DNA from 4 places in the Clostridium sp. RTP31139st1_H3_RTP31139_211217 genome. Region 2 is predicted to be linked to each of the others. Evidence: riboswitches for the same ligand, from Rfam matches in the RefSeq annotation. Region 2 holds a riboswitch; each other region holds the start of a gene.
What was found. Region 2 has a riboswitch for S-adenosylmethionine ahead of ABUA17_RS02685 (YeiH family protein). Riboswitches for the same ligand answer to the same signal wherever they lie in the genome.
Positions count from the first base shown of each region.

Region 1: it holds a riboswitch for S-adenosylmethionine, as region 2 does, so the genes downstream of both, metF (methylenetetrahydrofolate reductase [NAD(P)H]) here and ABUA17_RS02685 (YeiH family protein) in region 2, are expected to answer to the same signal.
Region 3: it holds a riboswitch for S-adenosylmethionine, as region 2 does, so the genes downstream of both, ABUA17_RS06530 (O-acetylhomoserine aminocarboxypropyltransferase/cysteine synthase family protein) here and ABUA17_RS02685 (YeiH family protein) in region 2, are expected to answer to the same signal.
Region 4: it holds a riboswitch for S-adenosylmethionine, as region 2 does, so the genes downstream of both, ABUA17_RS09000 (methionine ABC transporter ATP-binding protein) here and ABUA17_RS02685 (YeiH family protein) in region 2, are expected to answer to the same signal.

Region 1 covers NZ_JBCOAB010000004.1:73,165-76,553, reverse strand. The annotation lists gene ABUA17_RS03275 (V-type ATP synthase subunit D) at 1-496, shown strand, start outside; gene ABUA17_RS03270 (MraY family glycosyltransferase) at 698-1,645, shown strand; SAM riboswitch class I at 1,709-1,857, shown strand; gene metF (methylenetetrahydrofolate reductase [NAD(P)H]) at 2,003-2,890, shown strand; gene ABUA17_RS03260 (S-ribosylhomocysteine lyase) at 2,902-3,357, shown strand.
Region 2 covers NZ_JBCOAB010000003.1:141,390-144,778, forward strand. The annotation lists gene ABUA17_RS02685 (YeiH family protein) at 1-1,621, opposite strand, end outside; SAM riboswitch class I at 1,866-2,026, opposite strand; gene ABUA17_RS02690 (linear amide C-N hydrolase) at 2,439-3,389, opposite strand, start outside.
Region 3 covers NZ_JBCOAB010000010.1:68,694-72,082, reverse strand. The annotation lists gene ABUA17_RS06545 (homoserine dehydrogenase) at 1-444, shown strand, start outside; gene ABUA17_RS06540 (zinc-ribbon domain-containing protein) at 645-797, shown strand; gene ABUA17_RS06535 (5-formyltetrahydrofolate cyclo-ligase) at 983-1,546, shown strand; SAM riboswitch class I at 1,618-1,790, shown strand; gene ABUA17_RS06530 (O-acetylhomoserine aminocarboxypropyltransferase/cysteine synthase family protein) at 2,039-3,316, shown strand; gene ABUA17_RS06525 (homoserine dehydrogenase) at 3,339-3,389, shown strand, end outside.
Region 4 covers NZ_JBCOAB010000017.1:13,963-17,351, forward strand. The annotation lists gene ABUA17_RS08995 (methionine ABC transporter permease) at 1-482, opposite strand, end outside; gene ABUA17_RS09000 (methionine ABC transporter ATP-binding protein) at 496-1,458, opposite strand; SAM riboswitch class I at 1,558-1,765, opposite strand; gene ABUA17_RS09005 (DUF503 domain-containing protein) at 1,868-2,155, opposite strand; gene ABUA17_RS09010 (hypothetical protein) at 2,515-2,823, opposite strand; gene ABUA17_RS09015 (hypothetical protein) at 2,885-3,389, opposite strand, start outside.

The DNA.
Region 1 (3,389 bases), on a different contig from region 2:
TGAACTAAGAAAATCAGTTGAAGCTGAACTTGAAGGTTCATTTAAAGATTTCGTTATGGCTAGTGCTGTAATGAGCTCGGAATTCTTAGAAGAAGCAGTTGCTTATCCAAAAGATAGTGTATCTGTTGAAGTAGGAACAAAAAACATAATGAGTGTTAATGTTCCACAAATGAAATTCCACAGACAATTACAAGATAGTGAAGGAAGCATTTATCCATATGGTTTTGCCAATACATCTTCTGAATTAGATGATGCTATAGGAAAGCTTGAATCTATACTTCCTAAGCTACTTGAGTTAGCTGAAGTTGAGAAATCAACTCAGTTAATGGCTGATGAAATTGAAAAGACAAGAAGAAGAGTTAATGCGCTTGAATATATGACTATACCTCAATTAGAAGAAACTATTAAGTTCATAAGAATGAAACTTGATGAAAATGAAAGAGGAGCTTTAACTAGATTAATGAAGGTTAAAGATATGATTAACTCAAGAGCATAATTATTTAACATTATCACAAAAAGGAGCTGTTTTAAAATGACAGCTCCTTACTTTTTATACAAACTATTATATAGAAATGAAGTTAAAGTTTTTCATTTTATTAAGATTATATTATGTATTTGATAATAGAAAGAAATAATAGTATAATGCTAATAGAATACATAATAGTGCATATTATGTGGAATTTTAAGGAGAAATTTAATGAAGTATTTAATAGCGACAATTTTGTCATTTTCAATAGTATTTATTTTGACACCAATACTAATGAAAGTGGCACTTAAATATAATTTTACGGATAAACCAACTAAGAGAAAAAAGCATAGAGGACCAATTCCGCTTTGTGGTGGTATTTCTATGTTCATAGGATTCTTTATACCTTATTTTATAGTATTTTATGATCATCCTTTTAAAGAAAAGTATGGTATTTTTATAGGAGCACTATTAATATTGATAATAGGGGTAGTAGATGATTATTATAAAAGTATTGGTAAAGAATTTGCTATTATACCAAGATTAATAGTTCAATTATTAGCAGCAATAATTGTGTATAAGTCAGGAGTAGTTTTTCAAGGTTTTACTAATCCTTTTACTAATACATATGTTGTTTTACCAACAATTATTCAATTTATATTAACTATAACTTGGATTTTTGGGGTTACTACAGTAATTAATTGGTCTGATGGTATGGATGGCCTAGCAGGAGGATTATCCTTTATATCAGCAATGACTTTTGCAGCATCAGCAGTAATATTATCACAATCACCATCATTATTATTTTCATTAATGATTGCAGGAGTTGTATTAGCATTCTTGTTTTATAATAAGTATCCAGCAAGGATATTTATGGGAGATTCAGGAGCTAATTTTTTAGGGTTTATATTAAGTATAATAGCTTTAGATGGTGCATTTAAAGCGGCAACAATATTAAGTTTATTAATTCCTATTTTAGCACTGGCTGTGCCGATTTTTGATAATATATTTGTAATTTTTAAAAGATTTTCAGAAGGAAAGCCCATATATCAGGCTGATAGAAGTCAATTACATTATAGATTAGAAGCTAAAGGATTGAATACAAAACAAGTAGTTAGTTTTATAAGCGCAATAAGTTTAGTATTTAGTATTATTTCTATTTTAATGTTATTAATATAATGGGATTTAATAGCAAAAAAATAATTATTTACAAAATGAAAAAAATTTTGTATAATTTAATCAAACTTATCAAGAGTGGTGGAGGGACTGGCCCGTTGAAACCCAGCAACCTATTAACAGTTACTAGTTAATAAACTATTAACTAAAAACTATTAATTATTAACTATATTAATGTGGTGCTAAATCCAACAGCAATGGCTGAGAGATAAGGATATTTTATTGGGAAACGTGTTTATAATACCTAAAGGAAATATCCTTTAGGTTTTTTTATTTTATAAAAAATAATAATAAAGAAGTTTTTTATGTGTATATTAATTATGACAAAGGCTTTTTATAAATTTTAAGGGGGCTATTTAAATGAAAATTGATGAAATATTTGCAAAAAAGGATTTGGTGTTTTCTTTTGAAATTTTTCCACCAAAAACGACATCTTCAGTAGATACTATTTATAAAACTTTAGAAGAATTAAAGGATTTAAAGCCAGATTTTATTAGTGTAACTTATGGGGCAGGAGGAAGCTTAGTAAATAATAGAACAACTGAACTGTCCTCCTTAGTAAAAGAAAAATATGGAGTTGAAGCAGTAGCACATTTAACATGTATAAATTCTACTAAGGAGGAAATAGACTATATATTAAATGATTTAAAGGCACATGGGATAGAAAATATTTTAGCTTTAAGGGGAGATATACCAGAAGGTGGAGTCTTAAAAGGAGATTTTAAATATGCATATGAACTTATTTCTCATATAAAAAAAAGAGGAGATTTTAACATAGCAGCAGCATGTTATCCTGAAGGTCATGTTAAGGGGAAAAATTTAAAGGAAGATTTAATACATTTAAAGTTAAAGGAGGAAAGTGGAGCGACTCATTTTATATCTCAGTTATTTTTTGATAATAATTATTTTTATAATTTTCTAGAAGAAAAGGATAAATTAAATATAAAATCGTCTATTGAGGCAGGGATTATGCCTGTAACTAACAAAGCTCAAATAGAAAGATTAACTTCGTTATGTGGTGTTAATTTACCAGAAAAATTTATAAAGATAGTTAATAAATATGAATATGATAGAGTGGCATTAAGAGATGCTGGAATTGCATATGCTGTTGAGCAAATAGTTGATTTAGTTTCAAGTGGTGTAGATGGAATTCATTTATATACAATGAATAATCCATATGTTGCTAGGAAAATAACAGAAAGTATAAGTTCGATAATTAATTCTATTAATAAACAAAAAGCAATTTAGGAGGTATTAGAATGAATAAAGTAGAAAGTTTTGAATTAGATCATAGAAAGGTAAAGGCACCTTATATTAGAAAGTGTTGTACATTAAATGGACCACAAGGAGATTTTGTAACAAAATTTGATATTAGATTTTTACAACCTAATAAAGAAGCATTTGGTACTGCTGCTATGCATGGATTAGAGCATTTATTAGCACATGAGTTAAGAAGTAATTTAGATGGAATAATAGACTTATCTCCAATGGGATGTAGAACTGGATTTTATCTAAGTATATTTGGTGATAGAGAAGCTAGTGAAATTAAAGTTGCAGTTGAAAAATCACTAAAAGATATTTTAAATGCAAATGAAATACCAGCAGCAAATGAAGTCCAATGTGGAAACTATAGAGATTTATCACTATTTGGAGCAAAAGAGTATGCCAAAGAAGTATTAAATAAAGGATTTTCTTTAAATATATATGGAGAGTAGAAGATAATACACTAATTAGTGCAAGTTTGAGG
Region 2 (3,389 bases):
ACTTAAACAAATCTCTAAAGTTAGTAGATAACCCAATACTGGCAAATGCTAAACAAAATAACCATCCTTGCAATGGACTAATTATAGATTTAACCATACCTTTATCAATAAACACATTAGCAACATCGCTACCAAGAATAAAATAAATAACTGAAAATAAAATAGATGCAAATAGAAAACCTAATACAAATTTCGGAAAATTAACCCAAATCTCTTTAAACAATACTTTTGCCGAAATATTCTTTTCACTACTAGGATTTCTTTCAACTTTTAAACTCCAATAAGTAGCAACTCCAAAAGCCATAACCCCTATCAAAATGTTTTGTATCATTTTTATAGTTGAAGCAACATCACGAGCTACTGGTCCAAGCAATTCACCCGCAGCAACAACTGCCCCTGTTGAGTCTACAGTTCCTCCTATCCACGCTCCTGCTAATACTGGATTTAACCCTAACTTTTTTATTATTAAAGGCATTATTACCATCATCAATGAAGTAAACAAAATAGATATTCCAACAGCTAATGTTAACTCTTCTTTTTTAGCTTTACTTGCACTTGCAGCAGCTATTGCAGCAGATACACCACTTACTGACATATCAGCTGAAATAGTTATATTTAAAGATTTTGATTCTATCTTAAGTATTTTTTGTCCAAACCAATAAGTTGTTATTAATACAACTGGAGTTACACACCAAGTAACAAATATACCTGGAATACCAATTAAAAGCATCTTATTAATCAAAACTGTTGAACCTAATAAAACTAATCCTGTTTTAATGAAAAATTCAGTTTCTGAAGCCTTTAGTACAATCTTAGGTGTTCCTATAGTATTACTTACTAAAAAGCCAATTAATAATGCCCATACAACATACTCAAGTCCCCAAGCCTTTAAATTCACTTGAGCTGCAAGTATATATGCTAGTACTGCAACTATAAAAACTACTGGAAAACCAAGAGCAAACTCCTTAACTGATTTCCCCATAAAATGAATTCCAATTGAAAATAATATACAAAGAACAATTCCTAAAATTATTAATTCAGGTATTAAATTATAAGGTTCAACAATACTATCAGATTTAGCTGAAGCCTCAATTCCTTTTAATTCATACCAAGTATTTATATCTTCTTCAGCTTTTGCATTTAAATCTTTATCTTCATAATTTGCTTCTGCAGCAGCATTTTGAGATTCTTGTGCTATTTCTTTTGCATCACTTGTATTAGCTATAGCTTGTTCATATTTGGCTTCATTTTCAGCTGATAGTTTAGAAGCCTCTTCTTTACTTAAATAAATAGATTTTAATGGATCATCATTCCAAGAATATGGTTTAGAGAAAAGTTCACTTATTTGAGATATGAAAGGTATACTAGTAAATTTCAGCGAACTTTTTTCATCATTTGCTTCGTACCATTCTATAGTTTTAAATGGAGCCTTTTCTCCTTCTACCTCCAGAATACTGTTATAAGTGTTTAAATCTGCTTTTATACTCTTAGTATAATTTATTGAAAATACTAATAATGTACATAGTAATATTGTAAACCCCAATATAATAGCCCAATAGTCCTCAAATTTTAATAAGTTTTTAATATTATGTTTTTTGCTAGATATTTTTTGTGTTGACATTGAATAACCCCCTATTGATTTATTTAAAATTTAATATTCTTTTTTAATTCCCCAATTTTAAATACCTTAAATTTTAATAGCGCTATTAATTATTACTGATTTTTAAATAGGAATTTTTCCTTAGATCTTCACCCTCCTCTACTCTAAAATAAGAATTTAATTTATATACATGTATAATTTTTTGCAAAATAAAAAGCACCAGAGAATAAACTCCAGTGCATGCAAAATCACCTATTAATTTACTCTCTTATCGCTCAGCTAATAAAGCTGCAGGAATTAGCACCACGTTGATAGTTTTGAATTTTTAATTAGTAGTTTTTATATAAACTTCTAACTGCTAACTTTTAACTATTAACAGGTTGCTGGGTTTCATAGGGCCAGTCCCTCAACCACTCTTGATAAGAATATTTATTAAATTTTAATGTTGTTGTTATTTAATATAACCCTCTTTTAAATGTATGTCAATAACTTTTTTTGTATTTTTTCCCTTTTAGATGTTTTATTATTATTTATTTTTATATATTAAATACTTTAATAAAATAACCAGTATACATTTCCCTCAAGAAAAATATATACTGGTCATTTTATATTATTATTTGATACACTCAAATAATACTCCATAATTTATTTCTACACCATTTACATTTATGTTATATATAGGTTTAATATCATTATGAACTTTTTCTAAAAATGATATATCCTTTACAAAAGGATCATTAGTATTTAAAACTGTTACTCTAGAAACATACTTATAAATCTCTTCATTAAAATAAAGGCTCTACCTTGACGTAGATCCTTTATCATGTATTATTTATATCTATTTCTTAGTAATATACTTAAAATCAGGTTCCCTATTAAGATCATATTCAACATAATCATCAACATCTAACAAATCATTTAAATCTATACATTGAACTCTTTGATTTTCATATGTTACCCAATAAAATCTCAATGATTCAGCACACATTACAGCTGTATAAATTGTATACTCATAACGTTCTAAACATTCATCATACACAATTGTATTATTTTTTTCTGATAATTCAACTAAACCAAGAGGCACTGCAACATTATTAAATAAATGAATAATATTACTAACACCCTCCTCTTCATCTATCCCCTTAACAGCATACTTCTTCAAAAATGATAATCTAATAAACCTTGATGTAGAAGAACAATCTCCTGGAAGTCCCATTGTACCATCTCCAGTGAAACACTTATTAAATTTTTCTCCATTAATCTCTAAAGTGTCATAATCTAAATTTCTAATATTAAAGTAATTTAATAAATTTAAACAATGCCAAGAATAACTTGGACTATTAGTCATAACTCCCATGGAATTGCGATAAATGCTTACTCCGCTTTCATCTGGCTCAATAATAACAGATTCACCTGTTTTATCTGAAAATATCCAATGAATTGGTGGTACTTGTCCAAGTATAGGTATATTCATTAAAGTAATTTTATTTTCAACCATATCAACAACTTCATCTACACTTTTACATCTCGTTAAAAGATATGTAACAAGAAATGGAGGCTGCACAGCTATTGTACCCTTAGCTTTTTTATCATTATATTTAGCAAAGCAACGATAAGCTAACTGTCCACCCATTACCCCTTTTTCATTAACCCCTTCATACAAAATTGGTGTAGATTGCATAAGCCTTATTCCTGTTCCAACAGCTGCATACTTTGATACAGTTTTTGTTTTTTCAACTATGTTATTTTCTACTCTTGTCCCACATCCATAATAACTCTTACCTTTAGG
Region 3 (3,389 bases), on a different contig from region 2:
GTAGATTATAAAGAAGCCTTATTAGAAGCACAAAAGGTTGGTATAGCAGAATCCGATCCTAGTTTAGATGTTTTAGGATATGATACAGCAAGTAAAATAATTATTTTATCAAATGTACTTATGAATTCAGATTTAAAACTAGAAGATTTAAAAATTAATGGGATTGAAGAAGTTAGATTAGATAATATAGAAAAAGCTAAAGTAAGGGGAAATAAGATAAAGTTAATTGGTAAGGTATATAAGAAAGATAATTTAGTCAAAGGTTATGTAACACCAATAGAAATTGATGAAAATCATCCATTATATTGCGTAGATTATAAAAATAAGGGGATATATTATAAAACAGATACTTTAGGGGATATAAGTATAATTGGTGGCGCTTCAGGAACCATGAATGCTGCAGCTTCAATATTAAGAGATATAATATTACTTAGAGGTGTTTAGATAATAATATAGAAAATATTGTATGAATTTTAATTATTTATAAAAAATAATTAAAAAAGGTTGTAATTTAATAAATACTATGTTATTATAAATGAGTAGCAAAGTTGCTAACAAAAAAAAGTTTCATTTAGGTAAATAGTTTCTCGAAAATTAGAGATTATTATATCAATTTAGAATCTTTAATTTCAGGAGGAATATTTATGACAGATAAGACATTAGTATGTAGAGATTGTGGAAGTGAATTCGTATTTTCAGTAGGAGAACAAGAATTCTACAAGGAAAAAGGATTTACAAATGAGCCAACAAGATGTGTAGCTTGTAGAAGAGCTAAAAAAGAACAAAATAGAAGATAATTATAGATTATTATAGGTTGTAGTTTAAACTACAACCTTTTTTGATTATATTAAAATATAAAAATTAACTAATAAAATATGTAGTAGGGTTATAGTATAATGATAAATGAGAATATCACTTAATATAGAGATGTATAAAAGCAGGATACAGATAGATAGAAAGTAATTTGGGGAGAGTGAGACTTATGGATAAGAATTATATAAGAAAAGAAATATTGAAGACAAGAGATGATATAGAAGTAGTTTTAAAAAAAGAATATGATAGTATAATCTTTAAAAGGTTGATTAATAGTGATACTTATAAGAATGCCAATAAAATATTTACTTATATAAGCTTTGGTTCGGAAGTTGATACTAAGGAGTTTATAAAATATGCATTAAGTGATAATAAAGAAATTTATGTGCCAAAAACCGATAAAGGTAAAAGGGAAATGGTAGCTATGAAAATTAACAGTTTAGATAACATGGGTGTGGATAAGTGGGGAATACTTGAACCTAAAACTGTGAAAGAAGACAAAATTGGAGAAGAGTTTGATTTAATAATTATGCCAGGAGTAGCTTTTGATAAATTTGGAAATAGGATTGGCTATGGTGGAGGATATTATGATAAATATATTTCTAGAAAAAATATTAAATGTCCTAAAATTGCATTGGCATATGATTTGCAGATCATTGATAAAATACAGTGTGAGGAACATGATATAAAGGCAGATGGTATAATATCAAATAAAGAGTTTATAAAAATGTAAAAAATTTATAAAAAAACTATTGAAAAAATATTCCATATATGTATAATAAAGATAACAAGTTAATAGAAAATCTTTTATTAAGAACGGTGGAGGGACTGGCCCTGAGAAACCTAGCAACCTGTTATCAGTAACAAGTGATAAGTTGTAAGTGACAAGTTATATAAATTAACTGTGACTTATAGTTATAAATTTTGCTGATGTACGTTGGTGCTAAATCCTGCAGGTTTAACCTGAGAAATGAGAGTATATATTAGTAAAATAGAGTTTTATGCTATTTCTCATTATCTATAAGGATAATAAGAAATAGCTTTTTTTGTATAAAAATTTTAAATTGGAATTTATAACAATTAAGAACAAGGCTAATATTTTTCCATTAATAATTAATAAAAGAGCAATAAGTATCAAAATTTAAATGAATATAGGATTAGAGTTGAAGTTAATTATTAACTAAAAACTACGAACTCCTAATTATAAAAAAAGGGGGCTTTATTTATGTCAAATAATTTAGGAAAAGGAACAATAGGAATTCATGGGGGGTATTCACCAAAGTCAGGTGAACCAAGAGTATTACCAATTTATCAAAGTGCAACCTACAAATATGATGATCCAGATACACTAGAAGCTTTATTTGCTTTAAAAGCAGAAGGACACTTATACAGTAGAATTTCTAATCCAACAGTTGGGGCGCTAGAGGATAAATACACAAAATTAGAAGGAGGAGTTGGAGCAGTAGCAACAGCTTCAGGACAATCAGCAATACTTTATGCAGTTTTAAATCTTTGTAAAGCAGGAGATCATATTATTTCAGTAACATCTTTGTATGGAGGAACAGTTAATTTATTTAATGTTCATTTAAAAAATTTAGGAATAGAAGTTAGTTTTGTTGAACCAGATGCATCTGAAGAAGAAATATTATCACTAGCAAAAGAAAATACAAAGGCTATATATGGTGAAACAATAGGAAATCCAGGATTAAATATTTTAGACTTTGATAAGTTCTCTTCAGTTGCTAAAAAAATTCAAGTGCCACTTATAATAGATAATACGGTAGCAACACCATATCATTGCAATCCATTTGAACATGGTGCAAACATAGTTGTACATTCAACAACAAAGTATTCAGAAGGACATGCTCAAACAATTGGTGGAATAGTAGTAGATGGAGGAAATTTTGATTGGACTAATGGTAAGTTTAATGACTTTACAACACCAGATCCAAGCTATCATGGACTTAAGTATGTTGAAAGCTTTGGACAAGCTGCATATATAGTAAAGCTTAGAGTAACTTTATTAAGGGATTTAGGCGCTTGTATGAGTCCATTTAATGCTTACTTAACTAACTTAGGATTAGAAACTTTACATTTAAGAATGGAAAGACATTCAAAAAATGCTTTAGAAATAGCTCAGTGGTTAACTACTGAAGAAAAGGTTTCGTGGGTTAACTATCCATTACTTGAAGGAAGTAAATATTATGATTTGGCAAAGAAATATCTTAAAGGTGGGGCTAGTGGGCTTTTAACATTTGGAGTTAAAGGCGGAATTGAAAATGCCAAGGAATTTAGTAGAGGATTAAATGTAATTGCTTTAGCAGTAACTTTAGGAGATGCAAGAAGCTGTCTTTTACATCCAGCAACTACAAGTCATAGTCAATTAAATGAAGAAGAACTATTAGCAAGTGGAGTTACACCAGATTTATTAAGACTTTCTGTAGGAATAGAAGATGCTAAAGATTTAATTAATGATATTAGTGAAGCATTAAAAGCTATATAGGTATTTGATTGGAGGAATAGTAATGACTAAAGTAGCTATTATGGGGTATGGAGTAGTAGGCAGTGGGCTTATT
Region 4 (3,389 bases), on a different contig from region 2:
CCTGCCATTGCAGAATATCCTATTATATTAATTATAGTTAATGTTAAACCTGAAATTATTGCTGGCACTGCTTCTTTAAGCATTACCTTAAAAATTATTTGAAGATTTGAAGCTCCAAATGATTTAGCTGCCTCAATTACTCCTGGATCAACTTCTTTAAGCGCTGATTCTATTATTCTTGCAACAAATGGCGCTGCCGCTATTGTTAACGGTACTATTGCTGCCGTTTCACCAATTGGTGTACCAACAATAGCTCTTGTTAATGGAATAATAAAAACTATTAAGATTATAAATGGAAAACTTCTAAGTACATTTATTATTACATCTAAAGACTTGTATATAAAAATATTGGGTCTTAATCCAGTTGGAGATGTAACAGTTACTATTATCCCTAGTATAAAGCCTAAAACACTTGCAAATAATGTTGAGAAAAATACCATATAAATAGTTTGTCCAAGTGCTTCAATTATAATATTTATCATTTTACTATCCATTTTATAACACCTCCAATATAATATCTTTAGCTGATAGATATTTCATTACTTCTTCCCTATCCTTTTCATTTATGTTTATAGTTAAAGTTCCTAAAACTTTATCTCTAAATTTCTCTAGCTTTCCTCCTACAATAGAAAAATCAATATTAAGTTCTCTTGCCATTTTTGTTATAAGTGCATTTTCTGATGAATCACTTGGGAAGAACAATTTAATATTAACTCCTTCTCTTGGTAAAGTATCATCATCTAACTCTCCTAAAAATTTCTTCAATGATACTTCTGGCCTTAGGAATACTTCTTCAGCTTTTCCCTCTGCAACAAGTACTCCTCCTTGAAGTAACGCAACTTTTTGGCATATTTGCTTAACAACTTCCATTTGGTGTGTAACTACTACTATAGTAATTCCTAATTTTTTATTTATATCTTCTAATAATGAAAGTATATCCTTTGTTGTTTTTGGATCTAATGCTGAAGTAGCTTCATCGCATAAAAGAATTTTTGGCTCTAACGCTAAAGCTCTTGCTATTGCAACCCTTTGCTTTTGTCCACCACTTAATTCCGCCGGCTTGCTTTTAGCCTTTTCAGAAAGTCCTACTATCTCAAGAAGTTCATTTACTCTTTTATTTATAAATGCTTTATCATATCCCCATACTTCTAATGGTAATGCCACATTTTGAAACACATTTTTTCTACTTAAAAGATTAAAGCCTTGGAATATCATTCCTAACTCTTTTCTTAATTCTCTTTTACCCTTTTCACTTAAAAGTTTTACCTCTTTGTCCATAACTTTAATTGAACCTTCGTTATAATCCTCTAAGGCATTTATACATCTTAAAAGAGTTGATTTTCCTGCTCCACTATGTCCTATAAGCCCATAAATTTCACCTTGATTTATATTTAAAGAAATATCTTTTAATACCTCTGTTTTTCCAAAACTTTTCTTCACATTTTGCATTTTAATCATAGTTGTCCACCTCCATATTACTAAACATCTAATTTTAGATAATAAAAAATGCGCTAGAGAATAAACTCAAGCGCGTATAAAAATCACTACTAATTTACTCTCTCATCACTCAGTTATAAAACTGCAGGAATTAGCACCAACGTCAATAGTTTTTAGTTTATAATTAATAGTTATTTATGAAATTTTACTAAATTTCTAAAAAATAAAAACATTTTTGTTTTTATTTCAACTATTAACTGTTAAGTTTTAACTATTAACAGGTTGCCGGGTTTCACAGGGCCAGTCCCTCCACCACTCTGGATAAGATTCAAATATTTAATTGTTTTGCTTTGTTGATATTAATATACATTAGTTTGTCTATTTTGTCAATAATTCCTTTAGAAATTTTTTCATAGATTCATGGAATAAATTAGAACTCTGTAATATCACCTTCTATTTTAATTAATTCAGCATCAGTATTGTCCTCCACGAAATCAAGTATTTTTTCTTGTAATGCGCTCAACACATCCTTTGAAGTTGCTACTGCACAAATACCGATTCCTATTTGTTGATGAATATCTTGATATTGTACTTCTGATACAGAAACATTAAATTTATTAGATAACCTCTTAGTCAAACTTAAAACTACCATTCTTTTTTCTTTTAATGAATGAACCCATTCAGCTCTTAATTCTAACTTCATTAATAATATCTTCATATTCCAATCCTCCAATTTAAACTTAATTACACAACTACTAATTACAAAACTAAAATTATAAAATAAATATTTAACTTTAAGCTAAGAATTAAAGTATACACAATAATATATTAACCACTTATCAACCATATATTATTATAGTATACCAAAAAGGCAATGAATTCTCCTATTATCCATTGCCTTTTAATAAAATTTTACTATTATTTTATCTTATAATACTAATTTATTTTTTAATTAATTCTATTGAATTTCCTTTAACGTTATCCTTCATTATTCATCCAATTTCTAATTCTAACTTATCCATACTTGTATCATTTAATTTGAAGTATGATTTTACATAAAAATCCAACAATTCAATTTTATATACCACCTAAGCTTTCAATTAAATTTATAAATTCACCTTCATCTTTTTTATCTAGAAATATATCTATCAAAGTCTTAGTAGGCATTTTAATATATCCCTTTTTTCCATTAATAAAAATATCTGTTAGTTTTTCTCTAAAAACATTTTCATCATAATTTAACTCATTTATTAATTCATTTATTTCACATTCAGCTAATGCCTCTATCAGTTTTTCTCTTATTGCTTCATTAAAACTTTCTACAAGTTCTCTTTCCTCTTCACTTAATTCTGATGTATCATTATTTAATAAGCTAAAAATGTTCATACTCTCTTCACTCCATTATTTTATTTAATTATATTTTAATTCCCCATTAAGTAAGCAATTTTTATCTTATGTCTAAATTCATCTCTTTTACATAAATTGCTCTTTTAGATATGGCTCCATGCACTACCGTTATTTTTTGTCCACTACTAATATATGGATAATCTCTAACATAAAGAATATACTCTCTTTTCTTTTCGTAATCAGTTATATAAATTGCATAATAAATTCTAGAGCTTTTGCTTTCAGATTTTTCAACTATATCTGTACATATACCACAAATAGATGTTTGTACAGGAATTATTAATTCCAATATAAAAGCTATAGGTCTAATTATAAGAAGTAAAAATATTATTCCATCAACAGATCTATTTGAAAATATAGAAGCAACTATAATTATACTAATGATATCAAAAAGTTTAATTGCTGATAATCTTTCTGAAAACTTTACTTTTTCATAAGGATTAATCCATATTTTCCATCTCCACCATACGCTACTTTCTTGTTTTTTTAATACATGTTCACATTCTCCCTTTACATATCTAAGCCTTTCAGCATACATATTTCTT